Regions from separate parts of the Alteromonas sp. 4NH20-0056 genome, predicted to be linked through region 2. Evidence: predicted binding sites of a transcription regulator. Region 2 holds the regulator's gene; each other region holds the start of a gene.
What was found. The regulator FNR, encoded in region 2, switches genes on or off when oxygen is low (the NO sensors DNR and NnrR bind a similar motif). The targets are predictions, from matches to a motif close to TTGATCTAGATCAA.
Positions count from the first base shown of each region.

Region 1: a site for FNR is predicted at 3,059-3,072, ahead of AC27EZ_RS08615 (OmpW family outer membrane protein). Genes of this name have one in related genera too.
Region 3: a site for FNR is predicted at 3,302-3,315, ahead of AC27EZ_RS00920 (DUF3149 domain-containing protein). Genes of this name have one in related genera too.

Region 1 covers NZ_BAAJLS010000004.1:1,198-6,756, forward strand. Annotated here, with positions in the region: gene AC27EZ_RS08600 (hypothetical protein) at 1-829, opposite strand, end outside; gene aroE (shikimate dehydrogenase) at 961-1,782, opposite strand; gene AC27EZ_RS08610 (group II truncated hemoglobin) at 1,781-2,212, shown strand; gene AC27EZ_RS08615 (OmpW family outer membrane protein) at 2,271-2,945, opposite strand; gene hemF (oxygen-dependent coproporphyrinogen oxidase) at 3,108-4,040, opposite strand; gene tsaC (L-threonylcarbamoyladenylate synthase type 1 TsaC) at 4,037-4,621, opposite strand; gene AC27EZ_RS08630 (DNA topoisomerase family protein) at 4,642-5,184, opposite strand; gene AC27EZ_RS08635 (DUF494 family protein) at 5,219-5,559, opposite strand, start outside.
Region 2 covers NZ_BAAJLS010000005.1:304,816-310,374, reverse strand. Annotated here, with positions in the region: gene AC27EZ_RS11815 (glucosaminidase domain-containing protein) at 1-135, shown strand, start outside; gene AC27EZ_RS11810 (DUF2987 domain-containing protein) at 132-767, shown strand; gene AC27EZ_RS11805 (patatin-like phospholipase family protein) at 759-1,715, opposite strand; gene ttcA (tRNA 2-thiocytidine(32) synthetase TtcA) at 1,716-2,669, opposite strand; gene uspE (universal stress protein UspE) at 2,795-3,721, opposite strand; gene fnr (fumarate/nitrate reduction transcriptional regulator Fnr) at 3,823-4,563, opposite strand; gene AC27EZ_RS11785 (sulfite exporter TauE/SafE family protein) at 4,615-5,274, opposite strand; gene ccoS (cbb3-type cytochrome oxidase assembly protein CcoS) at 5,271-5,477, opposite strand; gene AC27EZ_RS11775 (heavy metal translocating P-type ATPase) at 5,482-5,559, opposite strand, start outside.
Region 3 covers NZ_BAAJLS010000001.1:200,734-206,292, reverse strand. Annotated here, with positions in the region: gene gshA (glutamate--cysteine ligase) at 1-1,511, shown strand, start outside; gene AC27EZ_RS00930 (transglycosylase SLT domain-containing protein) at 1,581-2,219, shown strand; gene AC27EZ_RS00925 (peptidylprolyl isomerase) at 2,411-3,217, opposite strand; gene AC27EZ_RS00920 (DUF3149 domain-containing protein) at 3,424-3,549, shown strand; gene smrB (endonuclease SmrB) at 3,552-4,148, opposite strand; gene prmB (50S ribosomal protein L3 N(5)-glutamine methyltransferase) at 4,236-5,171, shown strand; gene aroC (chorismate synthase) at 5,181-5,559, shown strand, end outside.

The sequences.
Region 1 (5,559 bases), on a different contig from region 2:
CGACTTGGTTGCTACCATTATATGCATAGGTATTTCCAAGAACAGCTTCAAGATTAGGTACGCCATTTTCTATTGGTATTTCAAGCACAACGACGCCATCATCAATAATTGAAATTGCTGTAACCTCTGCTGTCACTCCTTTCGCGCCATTGTAGGTCAAGCTCACAGCGACAGTGAGATAGTTGTCACCTTTTAAATATACTGTTGCTTGATTTGACGAAGACTGCGATATTGATACCGAGGCAGAAATTGCACCGGTTAGTGCCTTTGAAATTTGAGCTTGTAACATCGTTGACAAATTAACGGTTACATCTACTTTTCTAAGTTCAGCAGCTCTTTGAAGTTTAGATGAGATTGCACTATTTATTTGGTAGATAGACTGACCCAACTCAGAGAGACTCTGAGAGCCGCTCCACACATCACTCAGTATGTATACTGGTCTCCCGTTGACGACGCTTAATTCCATAGATACTTCGCCAAGTACACTACCAAGTGGATCAGTACTAAACCCTATAAATTCCGCAGCAGCTATTGTAACCTCATCTGGCAGCGTAGATAATTTTCGCGCTCCAATAGCATACATTCCGGGGAATTCAAGACCACCAGCATCTACAACAGTCACCTCATAATGATAACTCTTACCTTTGAAGACATCTAACACGATTACATCGGCAGGCTCACCTTTTGCTACACTAATAGCATGACTTCTCAAAGCAGAATCTGAACAGGATGAAACACTTTCACAAACTGTCACTGTTGTTGAAGCAAGAGAATTACCCGAGCTCACTAAAAGACCAGCGGTTAGAAAAAAGGAGGGGATTAACTTCATAACTTCCTTGTTTAAACGTTTTTTATAAACTCATAATGACTAATGAAAGAAGGCAAAATAAATAATACGCTCACCATCACTGAAAAAAGTTATCAAATTCGGGGGGGGGGAGTAAGTTAAATTTGCTTAAACTATTCAACCGCTTTTTTTAAATATTCGATGACGTGTTTGGTATGAGGGCGTTTTCCCGTCCATATATAAAACGCTTCGGCCGCTTGCTCGACCAGCATGCCTAAGCCATCTATTTGCGTTTCAACACCTAGCGTAGCCGCATCTCGCATAAAGCGCGTAGGGGAGTTTTTATAAACCATGTCGTAAACCACGTCACAGTTATCTAAAACACCGTCTTGCAAACTACACGGTAATTCGTTATTCAAGCTGGCGGCAGTTGAGTTAATAATGATGTGGGGCTTAACCGTTGCTATGTCAGCAAGCGACACCACATGCACTTTAGCGTTTGAAGCAGCATTGGCCACTTCTTCTGCTTTCGCTTTCGTTCTATTTGCTATAGTCAGTGAAGCAGCCCCTGCTTCTAATAACGGAGAAATCACACCACGCGCTGCACCGCCGGCTCCGATAAGCAACACGTGCCTGCCGTTTATCTCAACACCGCTATTTAGTAAATCGTTTACCAGCCCGATACCATCTGTGTTGTATCCAAGCACGTCACCGTTATCACCTTTCATTAGTGTATTAACAGCCTGCGCATCTTTAGCAGCTTGGTCATCAACTTTTGCTAGGTTAAATGCATCAAGCTTAAACGGCATGGTGACGTTGCAACCCACCGCGTCTTTCTGCGCTAAAAACACGTTTGCTGCATCAATGAAACCATCTTCTGGCGCAAGTATCTTCTCATAAGAAATACTCTCTCCAACTTGATCAGCAAACATTTTATGAATAGTTGGTGATAAACTCTGGGCAATAGGATTTCCGAATACAGCGAATTTTTTCATGGGAATACGAAACTTCTTTAAATCGAAACGAATAAGCGACAATAAGGTCGATCAGACTACACCATATTTTCGAATAGGTGGAGAAGAGAAAGTGCGAGAATTATCGAATCGTTTTTATGACATTATGGAAACCGATAGTGTTGCAGACGAACTTTATGCGATGCACCCTCAGCCGCTTACTCGCATTCGTCACGTGTTCTTTTTATATTTAAGCTTGTGGCTGGGTGGACCTGATAACTATCAACGGGAGTTTGGCCACCCGCGTTTACGCGCTAGACATTTGCCTTTTACCGTTACACCAGAACTGAAAGCGCAGTGGATGTACTGTATGCGTAAAGCCATGCATCAAACCGTTGATGATTTTACGTTGGCACAGCAATTACTTTCGTCGCTAGACCAACTAGCTGAACACATGGTGAACACAAAATAAAAACGCGCCGGTGATTTAGGCGCGTTTATCATATATGTAGTGTTAACTTACAAGCAGCTTAGTAGGTGTAGCCAATAGAGAGTGTATATACCCATGGGTCTATTTCGATGCTGTTAACGCTGCCGCTTGCTTCACCCACGTTAAACGACGCTTCTGTATCTATATCAATAAACCGCACAGACGCATTAACGTGCCAGTCTGTATCAATTTTATAATCCATACCTACTTGTGCAGATAAACCAAAAGAGTTATCGAGCGATAAATTACTGAGGCCAGCCTCTTTGTTAGCAGACGTAAATTCTTCATCAAAGATAAACGTATAGTTAATCCCTGCACCAATATATGGCTGGAAGGCTGAACTTGCATCGTTAAAGTAGTAGTTTGCAGTTAATGTCGGCGGCAAATGCGTTACTTCACCAAGCTTAGTGCCAGTATCTAATGGGTCGTTTACTGAAAAATTAACATCATGCTTAAACGGCGTTGCGGCAAGTAATTCAATATTGATATTGTCGGTAACAAAGTAAGCAACGTTAATCCCTAACTGGGTATTACTATCAATAGTAAGCGCGACACCTAAATCATTCCCACCTGCAATAATGTTAGACGTAGATTCGTCAGGGGTAACTGTTGTGAAACCGCCACGGACAATGATGTCGCCCTGCTGGTGTGCTGTCGCGAATGGCGCTGCTAGTGCAAGAGAAAGGCAAAGTGCTGAGAGTGCTTGTTTACGCATAGTGTGTCTCTTCTGTGTTTAAATAAGATGACGTCACTGTAATACGTTTACGAATAATTCTATTGATCCAGCGCAAAGGTCATTTGCACTGGGGAATCCAATAGGATAGAGGGTTGATATGGATCAAGATTACGGGCTGCAAAGGCATTGCAGCCCAACACATTACCAGTCGGTTGGCTTCAGCCAATCAATAAGTTTTGCCTCTGCGCTACCTGGCGCAGGAGTATAACAATACTCCCATCGGGCTAGTGGTGGCATCGACATTAATATCGATTCGGTTCTACCACCGGTTTGAAGCCCAAATAAGGTGCCTCGGTCAAAAACAAGATTAAACTCAACATAACGTCCACGACGATATAATTGAAAGTCTCGCTCGCGCTCAGTAAACGCCATCGCTTTTCTGCGTTCGACAATGGGAATATAAGCATCTAGGTAACCGTTACCGACCGCTTGCATAAAAGCAAATGACTGCTCAAAACCAAGTTCGTTTAGGTCGTCAAAGAATAACCCGCCTACGCCTCGCGTTTCGTCGCGGTGCTTAAGATAAAAATACTCGTCACACCAGGCTTTGTATTTTGGATATACATTCTCGCCAAACGGAGCGCATAGTTTCTTAGCCGTATCATGCCAATGCATCACATCGTCTTTAAACGGATAAAATGGCGTTAAGTCGAAGCCGCCACCAAACCACCAAATAGGCGCTTCACCTTCTTTCTCCGCAATAAAGAAACGTACATTAGCATGAGAAGTAGGAATATAGGGGTTGTGTGGATGGATAACCAATGACACACCCATTGCCTGAAAGTTTCTACCTGCAAGCTCTGGGCGATTGGCCGTCGCTGACGCAGGCATTTGGCTGCCAAAAACGTGCGAGAAATTCACCCCACCTTGTTCAATAACGGCGCCGTTTTTGATAACGCGAGAGCGGCCACCACCACCTTCTTCACGTACCCAAGAATCTTCAACAAACTGCCCTTTGCCATCAGCTAATTCTAACGTTTGACAGATGTTGTCTTGTAAGCCGAGCAAATAGCTTTTTACTAACGCTATAACTTCAGCAGCATTTTTGCCATCTAATTGTAACGACTGAGTCATGCGCGTATTACCTCTCCAGTATCGCCGTCTCTAATAATACTCGGTTTGTCTAACCCTCCGATATCACCCTCGACATACACTACGGAATCAGCAAACACCGTTTTAGCTTCATCAATGCTGCGTGTCGGAGGCTCACCCGCTAAGTTTGCACTGGTAGAAACAATCGGCCTACCGAGTTTTTCACATAACGCTTTAGCGACAGGATGATTAGTGACCCTAACTGCTATTTTCGGATGAGAGCCCGATAACCAGGCAGGTGTATTTTTCGATTTAGGCAGCAACCATGTATTAGGCCCAGGCCAACTGGAAAAGATATCAGTACGCTTATGTTGTAGTACTGCGTCATCATTTACATAGGGTAAAAGCTGAGAATAATTGGCTGCAATCAGGATTACCCCTTTCTCAATAGATCTTTGTTTTATCTCTAATAGCTTGCGCACTGCAGCTTCATTATCAGGATCGCACCCTATGCCCATTACCGCCTCGGTGGGATACACCAGTAGCTCGCCATTTTCAAACGCGCTGATAATTGGATCAACGTTATCTTCTCGCCCTTCATGAGCGTTATTTGTGGTGTTCATTTTAGTACGTTAACTCTCGTTTACTCGCAATACCCGCATAAAGGTTGAGGGCAGCATGCGCGTCCTTTTCTATCAATCATGACAGCCCACCCGCATTCTGGGCAGCTTTTATTTATTGGCGTGAAATTTAACACATAACGACATTGGGGATAGTGATTGCACGCAAAAAACTGTTTACCGTATTTATTTGTGCGTGAAATAAGCTGCCCTTTTTCACACTTTGGGCAAACGACATGCGTGTCTTCTTGCTGTTTTATGGGCTCAATATGGTGGCACGTGGGGAAATTGGTACAGCCAACAAACATACCAAACCGACCTTTCTTAATCGCTAACTCTTCATGGCACAATGGGCACGATGAACCGGATAACGTTTTAAGTAGTGTTGTTTGTTTGTCGTGTAATGGTTTACTAAAGTGGCAATCTGGGTAGCCAGTACAGCCAATAAATGGCCCTGACTTACTGTTTCTTATATGCAATGCCTTGCCACACTCTGGGCAATCCCCAAATGTGTCGTTCAACGCATGTTCATGTGCTGAAAATAATGAATGGTCTATTTTCGACATGATGGCTACAGCAATATCTGACGTGCTGCATTAATCAATGCAACACACCATCAGATTCGTCAAATAACAAATCTTCCATTTGCGCGTAAGCCTTTTCTTTGCCAGGTACATTAAATAGCACCATAAGCACTACCCACTTTAAATCTTCAAGACAGAATTCTGCTGAATCGATTTCCATGACACGGTCGATAACCATTTCGCGTGTCGACGCATCCAGCACAGCCACCTGCTCTAAGAACAAGAGAAAACCGCGACACTCTACATCGAGACGCATTTGCTCGTCGTGGGTGTAGATACGACTAAGGCTGGTATTAATCCCTTTACAGAAATACGGCTTAATATCGGTTTCTTGTAGCGCGGCTAACTTTTCAAGCC
Region 2 (5,559 bases):
TTACGCGCAAATCAATTACCCATTAGCGGTATCGCACTGGCTGAAGGGCTAATGAATTATTCTGAACGTGGCGCTGCTTATGTAGAAGAATTACAAGCAATGATCCAATATAACGAGGAGTTTTTGAGCGAATGATACGCAAGATTGTACTGCTATCAAGTATGTTATTTTTAAACAGCGTTGCAGCTGAAACCATTGACGTGGATTACAGTCGTTTTTATAGCCATGTAAAGAAACTTGATAATGAAGACACGCAAGCGCTTCAATTCGCTTTTGGTTTTTTACGTGTAGGTGAAGGGCGTTTGTGTGCTATAGAATCGGCCGATATCGTTACCGATAAAAAGACAATGGCATTGTCTATTACGGACGAGGGACGCTTTACTGTTCCCTTAGAACGCGCACTTAAACTTGCCGATGCCTATGTCAAAATTTCGTTAGAAGAACGTGCAAACGTTTGCGATATGTCTGTTCAGCTAGAAACGCAGCCCTCCTATTTGAAAGCCTCTTATACAAACGAGGACCTTCAATTTTTATATGAGCAATACGAAGCATTCTTTAACGAAATGGGAAGCTTTTTATCGTTTATGATGCCTTCAGTCACAGGCTTGATGATTCAGTTTGAAGATAAAGACCTCGACTATCGTACCAAAGAAGGTTTATCCATAGTTAAGGGCGTTCTGCGCATTGAAGAGAGCTGGCTAAAGAAAGGGGAAACCTTAACATTACCCCACGCTCCACTTCGAATTACTGCAATTGCTTCAAGTTAATAACTGATAACGAATTTGCTCTGCTAATCGGTTAATGGTTTCTTCACCTTTTATGCAGAGCTCTTCCGCTCGATGAAATTCCATAATACCGACATCGGTTAACTGAGGCTCAATCAAGATATCCGGAGGATCGCCGGCAAGCCTCGACCGTGTGACGCGAGCCTGCAGAATCTCTAATGAGCTACTCATCACGCTCATTATTCCGGGCGGATTACTTTTTATTGGTTTAGTAACTACTTCGGTGGCGGTATCTACCAGTTCAGTACTTTCTGATTCTTCACCTTCTGCTTTATTATCTGGTGAAAACCATTGACGCAATACGTTCTGGCTTTTGGTAAAGAAGTCTTCTGTTTTACGCTGGTTTTCTTCATGATCTTGGCGCAACTTTTCTAAACGCAGCGGTCGAAAATCGGCATTGAGATTAACCGCAATAACAAAATCGGCACCTAACTGACGGCATAAATTTACGGGTACGGGATTAACCACTGCGCCGTCTACAAGCCAGCGATTTTCGTATGCGACAGGAGTGAAAAGGGCAGGGATAGCGCAAGAGGCTTGTATAGTATTGCCTACTTCACCAGCATTAAAGATGACTTCACGACCAGTATAGAGATCGGTAGCCACCGACGCGAAAGGCTTTTCCATTTCTTCATAGGTCGGAGCACAGAACTCGTTTGCCAGTTTATCAAATACTTTTTGACCACTCGCAAGACCACCTCTTCGAAGACCTACGCCCATCAGCGCTAACACTTGCCACTCTGACAGCGAACAAGACCATTCTTTCAACCCTTCAAGCTTGCCGCTTGCATAAGCCGCGCCTACATAAGCACCAATAGAACAGCCAGCAACAACGTCTATCTTAATCCCAAGCTTTTCTAATGCTTGAATAATACCAATGTGTGTCCATCCCCGTGCTGCTCCAGCACCAAGTGCGAGGCCTATTTTCATTTATTTAGGTTCCATTATATTTACTACTTGAATACTGTCGCTATCAACATCGCTGTCGTCGACTGGCGTGTGGTTAAAAGAGGGAGCGTCAAAGCCAATATCGCCATCTTCTACCGGGCCGTTTTGTGTTGTTATTGCGGAAAAATCATGTAAGTTTTTATCCACCAAGTGAGATGGTGCAACATTTTGGAGGGCGGTAAACATCGACTCTATTCGACCAGGAAAACGTTTATTCCAATCTTGTAACATGTTTTTGATATTTTGACGCTGCAAATTTTCTTGTGAGCCGCACAGGTTGCACGGAATAATAGGGAATTCCGCTATTTGGGAATATTTTGCAATGTCATTTTCAGTACAGTAAGCGAGGGGGCGAATAACAATATGCTCACCGTTGTCACTAACCAATTTAGGTGGCATTGATTTCAATTTACCACCATGAAACATATTCAAAAAGAACGTTTCCAACATGTCGTCTCGGTGATGACCGAGCGCGATTTTAGTTGCACCAAGTTCTTTTGCAGTGCGGTATAAGATACCGCGACGCAGTCTCGAACACAGTGAGCAGGTTGTTTTTCCCTCAGGAATTTTGTCTTTAACGATAGAATAAGTATCTTCTTCGACTATCTTGTATTCAACACCAATGGTGTCTAAATACTCAGGAAGAATATGTTCGGGAAAGCCTGGCTGTTTCTGATCGAGGTTAACCGCAATAATATCAAAATGAATAGGCGCAATTTTCTTTAAATACATAAGGATATCGAGCATGGTGTAGCTGTCTTTTCCCCCTGACAGGCACACCATTACTTTATCGTTATTCTCAATCATTCCAAAATCGCTAACGGCCTTGCCTACATTGCGGCGAAGACGCTTTTGGAGTTTATTGAAACTGTATTTTTGTTTGCTCTTTGCCGAAGGCGTTGTGGCAAGCCCCGCACGTTCTGCGCTTAGATTCATAGTGGTTAAAACTGCTTAATTCAAAACGCCACATTATACAGCAATTATAGCTACAACAAAGCGTGAAGAAATTAACGAGGGGCATAATATGATGTTGTTACAACGGCGCTGTTATTCAACCCATATTACCCCTTCGCGAGAGGGCTAACAAACCCTTCCGGTTTAACGGCGAGTACGTCGCACTGCAGTTTGTCGATAACATGCTCTGCCGTATTGCCAATCAAAGCGGCTGAGAAACCCGTTCTTCCAACCGTACCGATGATCACAAGTTCAGCGTCTTTCTCTTTTGCCAGCTGCGGTATGACTTTTTCTGGCACCCCTTCTTTCACAAAACAACGGGATTCATGAATGCCGTATTTAGTGGCATGTTTTATCATTTCCTCCTGATGATGGTTTTTAACTGCATCGTAGTACTGTTCGGGGTCAAACTCGGGGACTTCTATTGCAATGTTAAGCGGCGTGGACGGAAAGCTATTCACTAAGTTAACGTTACCGCTCAATAATCTCGCGTAATCACCAGCGATGACGGTGATCTTTTCATTTAATTGCGCGTGTTCTTCATCTTCGGTCCCAACATTAATGGCCGCGATTATTTCACCATCCTCCGGCCAATCGTGATCTTTGACAAGTAATACCGGGCACGGGCTTTTTCTTAAGAGGTGCCAATCAGTAGGAGTGAATATAACAGAGACGAGATCGTCATGTTTCTTAGTAGCTTTCACCACTAAATCGATGTTGTTGTCGATAGTGTAATGAATAATGGATTCGTACGAACGGTTACACCATTCAACCACGATATCAACATTAGCGATATTGAGATTCTTAAGGCTATCGGAAAACCATTTGGCGTGATCTGCAGTGACAGCATCGCGCATGGCCTCGCGTTCTTCGGGGCTAAGCATCGTTGTCATGTCATACGACAGGTCGTAAACCACGAGCAAGGCAGTTACTGTTGCCCCGGTTTTTTCTGAAAGTTCTAAAGCACGCTGGAGGGCGGGGTGATCTTCACGTTCTAAGTCGATAACGGCTAGTATGTGCTTGTACTCAATCATAAATTCTCCCACTAGAGCAGTTGGAACATTACTATGATTTAAGTGTAATAGGTATTTCTTAAAATGTTACTTGTTTCAGATCAAGGGACGTTTAATTCTCATTATCCGTTGCACACGATACTTGGGCCGCTCAACACACTTAAGCGGCTATTGATTGAATCGAAGTCGAGAATGCTGATAAGTCTACCATCGACTTTAATTAACCCTTCTTTTTGAAAACGGCTGAGTAAACGGCTAATGGTTTCTATGGTGAGGCCTAGATAGTTACCTATCTCGTTTCTTGTCATAGTGAGGTGAAACTCTCTATGAGAGAAACCGCGTTCTTCAAAACGCTGCGACAAATGATTAATGAAGTAAAGTAAGCGCTCTTCGGCAGTGCGTTTGTTCAACAACATTATCATGTCATGGTCTTGCTTAATTTCAGCACTCATAAAACTCATGATCTGTTGACGTAATTTAGGAAATTGCATCGACATTTCATCAAGTGTCTCATAAGGAAGCTCGCACACCATTGCGGTTTCTAACGCTTGGGTGTAGCTGGGGTGGCGGTTTTCTCTAAGTGCATCAAAACCAATGATGTCACCAGGGAAATGAAAACCAATGACCTGTTCTTCGCCATCTTGATTTGTGACAAAAGATTTAAAGGAGCCCGTTCTAACAGCAAATAATGAAACAAACTTGTCACCAGAATTTATCAGCGCATCGCCTTTATGTAGCGGCTTTTTACGTTCGATAATATCATCGAGAGACTCAATCTCTGTTTTGTTTAACGCAACCGGTAAACATAAATGACTAAAGCTACAATTTTGACAATGTATTGAAAATTGGCTTCCTTGGCTCATAGTTTGCTCCGAATATTACATTCATCTTTTTTTGTGATGTTACTACTTTCGTTAAAAGATTGCTCGATAAATTAATAAAATCGCATACATCAATAACACACACGCAATAAGTTGGCGTGTTACGGCGTGTTTAAACCCACGTACCAGATAATCAACACTATAACTCGCAGCAATCAGTGTTGGTAAGGTTCCAAGCCCAAAAAACAACATAATCAGCGCGCCATCGAGAGGGCCGGATGATGCGAGAGACCATGTAAGTGTTGAATAAACCAACCCACATGGCAGCCAACCCCAGATGAATCCGTAGGGAAGGGCGTGTAGTGGTGTAGCAAAAGGAATAAAGCGTTTAGAATAAGGTTGAATGCGTTTGAATATACCTTGTCCTATCGACTCTAGCGCAGTAAGACCTTTGTACCAATTGCCTAAATACAACGCTAACATAATGAGCATGACGCCACTGAGTACCGAAAGTATGGTTGGTGCGTGGGGAAATGAGCGGGTTAACATACTACCAATTGCGCCGGTTAACGCGCCAGCGATGGTATAACTTATAATTCGGCCCGTATTGTACATAAGCGTAAACGGCAGTGGCGAAGCGTGTGAAGGACTTCCCATACGAAGTGCAACAACAATGCCGCCGCACATCCCGACGCAATGAACACCTCCAGCGAGACCGATAAGGAACGCAGAAAGGAGATTAAAATCTGTCATTGTTGCTCGCTATCTTGTTGAATTTTTTTCCGTTGTTCAGCCAACTTCTTTTCTTCAGGTGGAAGGTCATCGTCAAACAGAATACTGTAGCCTTGTCGGTCTAAGTCTTCAAATTGATTTGATTTTACCGCCCAAAAAAAGATAACAATGGCCAGTGCAACGATGATGATGGCAACCGGAATTAGTACATAAATAATGCTCATGCTGTTATCTCAATAAACGGGTTGAATTAGTCACAACAATTATACTGCTTAGCGACATGCCGACCACCGCCATCCACGGCGA
Region 3 (5,559 bases), on a different contig from region 2:
GCGTTGAAAGAGAGGCCCTGCGAATCAAGCCATCAGGTGCTTTAGCGCAGACTCCGCACCCTCAGGCGTTAGGATCGGCATTAACGCACGATTGCATCACAACAGACTTTTCAGAATCATTGTTAGAGTTTATAACACCACCGGAAAATGCATCTTCAAAAACGATTTCACAGTTAGAAGACATTCATCGCTATGTTATTGAGAATATAGGCGATGAAAAAATCTGGCCAATGAGTATGCCGTGCTTTATTGAAGATGAAGCTGATATTCCTATTGCTTATTTTGGCGAGTCGAACGTGGGTAAAATGAAACGTGTTTACCGAATAGGGCTTAAAAATCGCTATGGCAGTATGATGCAAGCGATAGCCGGCGTGCATTTTAACTTTTCATTTCCAGATACCTTTTGGAAGCAATGGGCGTTGTTACACGGCAACACACACAGTCAGGACCAAACATCAGCGGACTATTTCGCGCTTATTCGGAACTATCGTCGTTTTTGTTGGCTTATTCCCTTCTTATATGGCGCTTCGCCCGCGTTATGTGGTTCTTTTTTAACCGGCAAAGAACATGCGCTTCCATTTAAAAAAGTGGGTAAAGGCACGTACTATATGGAGTACGCTACGTCGTTGAGAATGAGCGACTTGGGGTATACCAGTGCTGAACAATCTTCTCTTAAAATTTGTTATAACCAGCTTGATAACTATGTTCGGTTGCTGCGTGGTGCAATGGAGACGCCGTCGGCGCGCTTTGAAAGCTTTGCTGCAGGAGAAGGTGGGCATTACCAACAGTTAAGCAAAAATATTCTGCAAATTGAAAACGAGTTGTACTCACCTATTCGCCCTAAGCAGCCGACAAAGTCAATGGAAAAACCAACCGATGCATTGGTACGACGAGGGATAAGCTATATCGAAGTGCGTGCACTTGACGTAAACCCATTTTCTTCGATTGGTATTACGCAAACCCAATTCGACTTTCTCGATGTGTTTCTACTTTCCTGTTTACTTATGCCAAGTAGCGACTTGGATGAGGCACAACTTAATGAAGCAAAAGACAACATGAATCGTGTTGTGCTTGAGGGAAGAAATCCCGAGCTTATGTTATCCTCGAATGCAGATATGATTAGTATGCGAGATTGGTGCACATCGTTATTCGACACCTTTACTGAGGTGGCTGAACTGCTTGACCTTGCCAATGAGACAACGCGCTACTCTGATGCAGTAAATATTGAGCGAGAAAAAGTGAATAACCCGTCGTTAACGCCATCAGGCAAAATAATGGACGCATTGTTAAAAGATAACAAAGACAATGGAGTCTTGGGGTTAGAACTTGCTGAGCACTATCAATCACAAATGAAGAGTGTGGAATATCGGTACACTACTGCCAATGAATTCGCGGATGCAGCACAGCGCTCTTTACAAGCCCAGCAAGACATTGAAACAGCTGATACCAAGGACTTCGACACGTTTATAAAAACGTATTTCTCTGAGCCTCCGGCAAAAAAAAATGCCTAACATAATGTTAGGCATAGAAGGGGTTCCAGGGAAACACACATTTTACTAGAACTATATGTAAGACACCGTATGAATCAAAAGTTCAAAAAATTGTTTATTTTTTTATCAAGTTTGGTCGTCCTGTTTCCGCTATTCATCTCAGGGTGTGCAACCACGCCGCCTAAAAATAGCAGCAATTTGTGTGAAATATTTTACGAAAAAGAGGACTGGTATGACGCAGCAGCCGATGCCAGAGATAAGTGGGGCGTTCCGATACATGTACCCATGGCCATGATGTATCAGGAAAGTTCATTTAGACATGATGCATTACCGCCACGAGATTACGTGTTTTTTGGTCTCGTACCGTGGGGGCGCGTAAGCTCTGCGTATGGATACTCACAGGCCAAAACCCCCACGTGGGAAGATTACATGCGTGAAACTGATAACAGTGGCGCTGACCGCGATGACTTCGACGATGCTATCGATTTTATGGGCTGGTTTATCTATAAAACCCAAAAAGTAAATGGTATTTCAAAATGGGATGCTTACGCGCAATATCTTAACTATCACGAAGGATGGGGCGGCTATAAGCGACGTTCGTACGATAGAAAGCCATGGTTAAAAAAGGTAGCGGCTAAAGTTAAGGCCCGATCCCTTCGTTATGCTAATCAGCTAAAAACATGCGAAGAAGACCTTCAAAAAGGCTGGTTCATGAAGTTGTTTACTTAACATGAACTTGAGATAAAAAAAGGGAGTAGACGATTGTCTACTCCCTTAGCGACGCTAAACCAAGACCGAATTTCGCTCAACGTCGAACAGGCAGGAACAACTTTATTGCAAATGAGAATTATTTGCAATAACTATTTTGCTTTATTTCGATTCATTTTTTTCTGTGAGCAATATTTCGGTCTACACACCTACTACCGGCGTGATAGTTTTGTTTTTCGTGAAGACAAACGTCTACCCACACTGATTAAACCAAGGCCTAACAGAAACAGCACGTTTATCGCGCCACCGCCACTGCTGCCTGTCGAAGGCTGTGTAGGAGGTTGAGCATCTATTAAGGTATTGGGCGTAGGATTCAAATCAGGGTTTGTAACCGTTGCACTGTCAATAACAACAATATCAGTAATAATCACTACGTTGTCGTCATCTGGTACAACACCGTTGCCGGCATCTGCTGCGGAGTAATCTCGAAGTGGTATTTCTTCAAAAGGTGCGCCGAAGTTGAATCGTGGTAGGTCTGCGATACGCTCGACTACCTCCATTCCGTCTCCGATCACTTGGCCGAAAACACTAAAGCCACCATTTTGAACATCTAGATTCGCGGAGTTATCGCCCAGATTTACAAAAAATTGAGAGGTTGCGCTGTCAGGGTTCCCTCCTATTTTTGCCATGGCAATCGTACCGCGAACGTTTGAGAGTTCGGGCTCGTTACTTACCGCTAAGCCTGTGTTGATGGGCTCTGGAGGAAAAGCACCGTTATAAGCAAACCCGCCCATTTGTATCACAAAGTTAGTTGCACTGCGGTGAACCGTATTATTGGCATACGCACCTGAATTCACATACTCCAAAAAATTCTCAACCGTTTGAGGTGTCGCTTCGTCGAATAGGTTTACCTGAAAGTCACCTTCTACAGTGCGTACTTCGACTACTGTGGCGTACGTTGATGTCGAGAGCGTTGCGATGCAAAGCAGTAATGCCGCTTTATAGTTATGTCGGTTCAAGCTTTTATACCTTCGAAAATAAAAGAAAAAGGATATCCCACGAGTAAATTGAAAGCTAGCCTATGTTGTAACTGTCCAGAGTTATTGATTCAGATCAATGTACAGCACACAGACGCTATAGCGCATGAAGAGAGTTGATCTAGATCATAGCTGTCATCACACCGTTATTTAAAATACGTATATAGATTTTAATGAGGAGCATGATTATGTTTTGGACTATGTTAAAAGATCCTGTGGTATGGGGCTCACTGTTTGGTATTTTTATTATCGTTGCGATGATGGGGTATTACACTTACCTGTTTATGCACAACAGCGCAGACCTAGAGAAGTAGCATTATTGTTTGTCAAAAGGTGAGGGCACGTCGACAAGTACAAGAAGTGCCGCCTGTCCTCCATATTCTAATGGTGCTTGATGAAAGGCATTGACGCTAGGATGCTGAACGAGGTAATGCGGTAATGCGTTTTTCAACACACCTTGACCAAATCCATGCATTATTGACACACAATGTATCGACTCTTTCTTAGCGGCATAAAGTAGCGCTGAAATTTCCTGCTTTGCTAACTCTCGCGTTAAACCATGTAAATCGAGCATGAGTTCGGGAGAGTAGTCGCCCCGTCGAAGTTGCTTCAATACATGTGTTGGCACACCGTCTCGACAATAGCGCACCGGGCCTTCATTTGGCAGTGCGGCTTGATACATATCGGAAAACGTAAACGTCGCAGACACTTGCTTGCTTCGCGTTAGCCCGCTCGATGCTGCTTTATGCTTCTTTTTATTCAGTTCGACACGTTTATTGGGGAGAACTTTGTCTTGAACAAGTGGCTTTACCCCTTTCATCGCATCAGCAAACGAGAAGCGCTCTTCCTGTATCTCAGGTTCACTCGTGCTTCGCGTTTTCATGGCTTTTAGTTCTTTTTTAAATGCTTTCATTCTTAACCGATATGCAAATTAACGTGGGCGCAGAGGCATTCTTTGGGTATGATACCAGTTTTATAATTCTCGATGTACCCAAACCCCATGACGGACAAATTTTATCTAGAAGAAGCGATTGAAGACCTTCAATCATTACGCGACATGATTCGTTGGGCAACCAGCCGTTTTAACGATGCGGGTCTTTATTTTGGTCATGGTACCGATAACGCTTGGGATGAAAGCATCAGTTTGGTTATGCAGGCGCTTCATCTTTCTCACCCTATCCTTGAACACGTTGGTGAGAGCTTACTTGACGCCAAACTGACTAAAAGTGAACGAGAGAAAGTCGCCGAACTTGTACTTAAACGCGTTCAAACACGAATGCCACTTCCGTATATTACAAATGAAGCATGGTTTTGTGGTATGCCGTTTTATGTTGATGAAAGGGTGCTGATCCCTCGCTCTCCATTCGCAGAGCTAATTCAAAACGAGTTTGCTCCTTTCGTAAATGAAGCGCCAGCTCACATTTTGGATATGTGTACCGGCGGCGGATGTATCGCTATTGCCCTCGCACATGCCTACCCAGACGCACAAGTCGATGCCGTTGATATTAGTACCGATGCATTGGAAGTGGCCGATATTAACATTCAAGAACATCAATTAAGTCATCGCGTATACCCTATACATTCTGACCTTTTCACTAATTTAAAAGGCCAGCGGTACGATCTAATTGTGTCAAATCCTCCTTATGTCGATGCGGAAGATATGGCGGATTTACCTGATGAATATCATCACGAACCTGAGCTTGCATTGGCAGCAGGGGATGATGGCTTAATCTTAGTAGAAACCATGCTTCGTGAGGCTCCGAATTACCTAAGTGACGAAGGGTGGTTATTTGTCGAAGTGGGAAACAGCGAAGTGCATATGGAAACAAGGTTTCCAGCGTTAGCAGTAACATGGCTGAGCTTTGAAAATGGCGGCCAAGGTATTTTTGCTGTGAACAAAGCCACGTTAGTAGAATATTTTACCAGTAAGGAATAGCAATACATTATGTCTGGCAATAGCTTCGGAAAACTTTTTACGGTAACTACGTTTGGTGAGAGCCATGGTATAGCCATTGGTGGTGTGGTCGATGGATGCCCTCCGGGCTTAACATTAAGCGCGTCTGATTTGCAGGGCGACTTAGATAGACGCAAACCTGGCACCTCACGTTATACAACCGCGCGTCGCGAAGATGATGAAGTACAGATATTGTCTGGCGTGTTTGAAGGGAAAACGACAGGAACAAGCATTGGTTTGCTTATTAAGAATAAAGACCAGCGCAGCCAAGACTACTCCAATATTGCAGACAGATTTCGTCCCGGGCATGCAGATTACACGTATGACCAAAAATACGGTGTGCGAGACTATCGTGGCGGTGGCCGCTCGT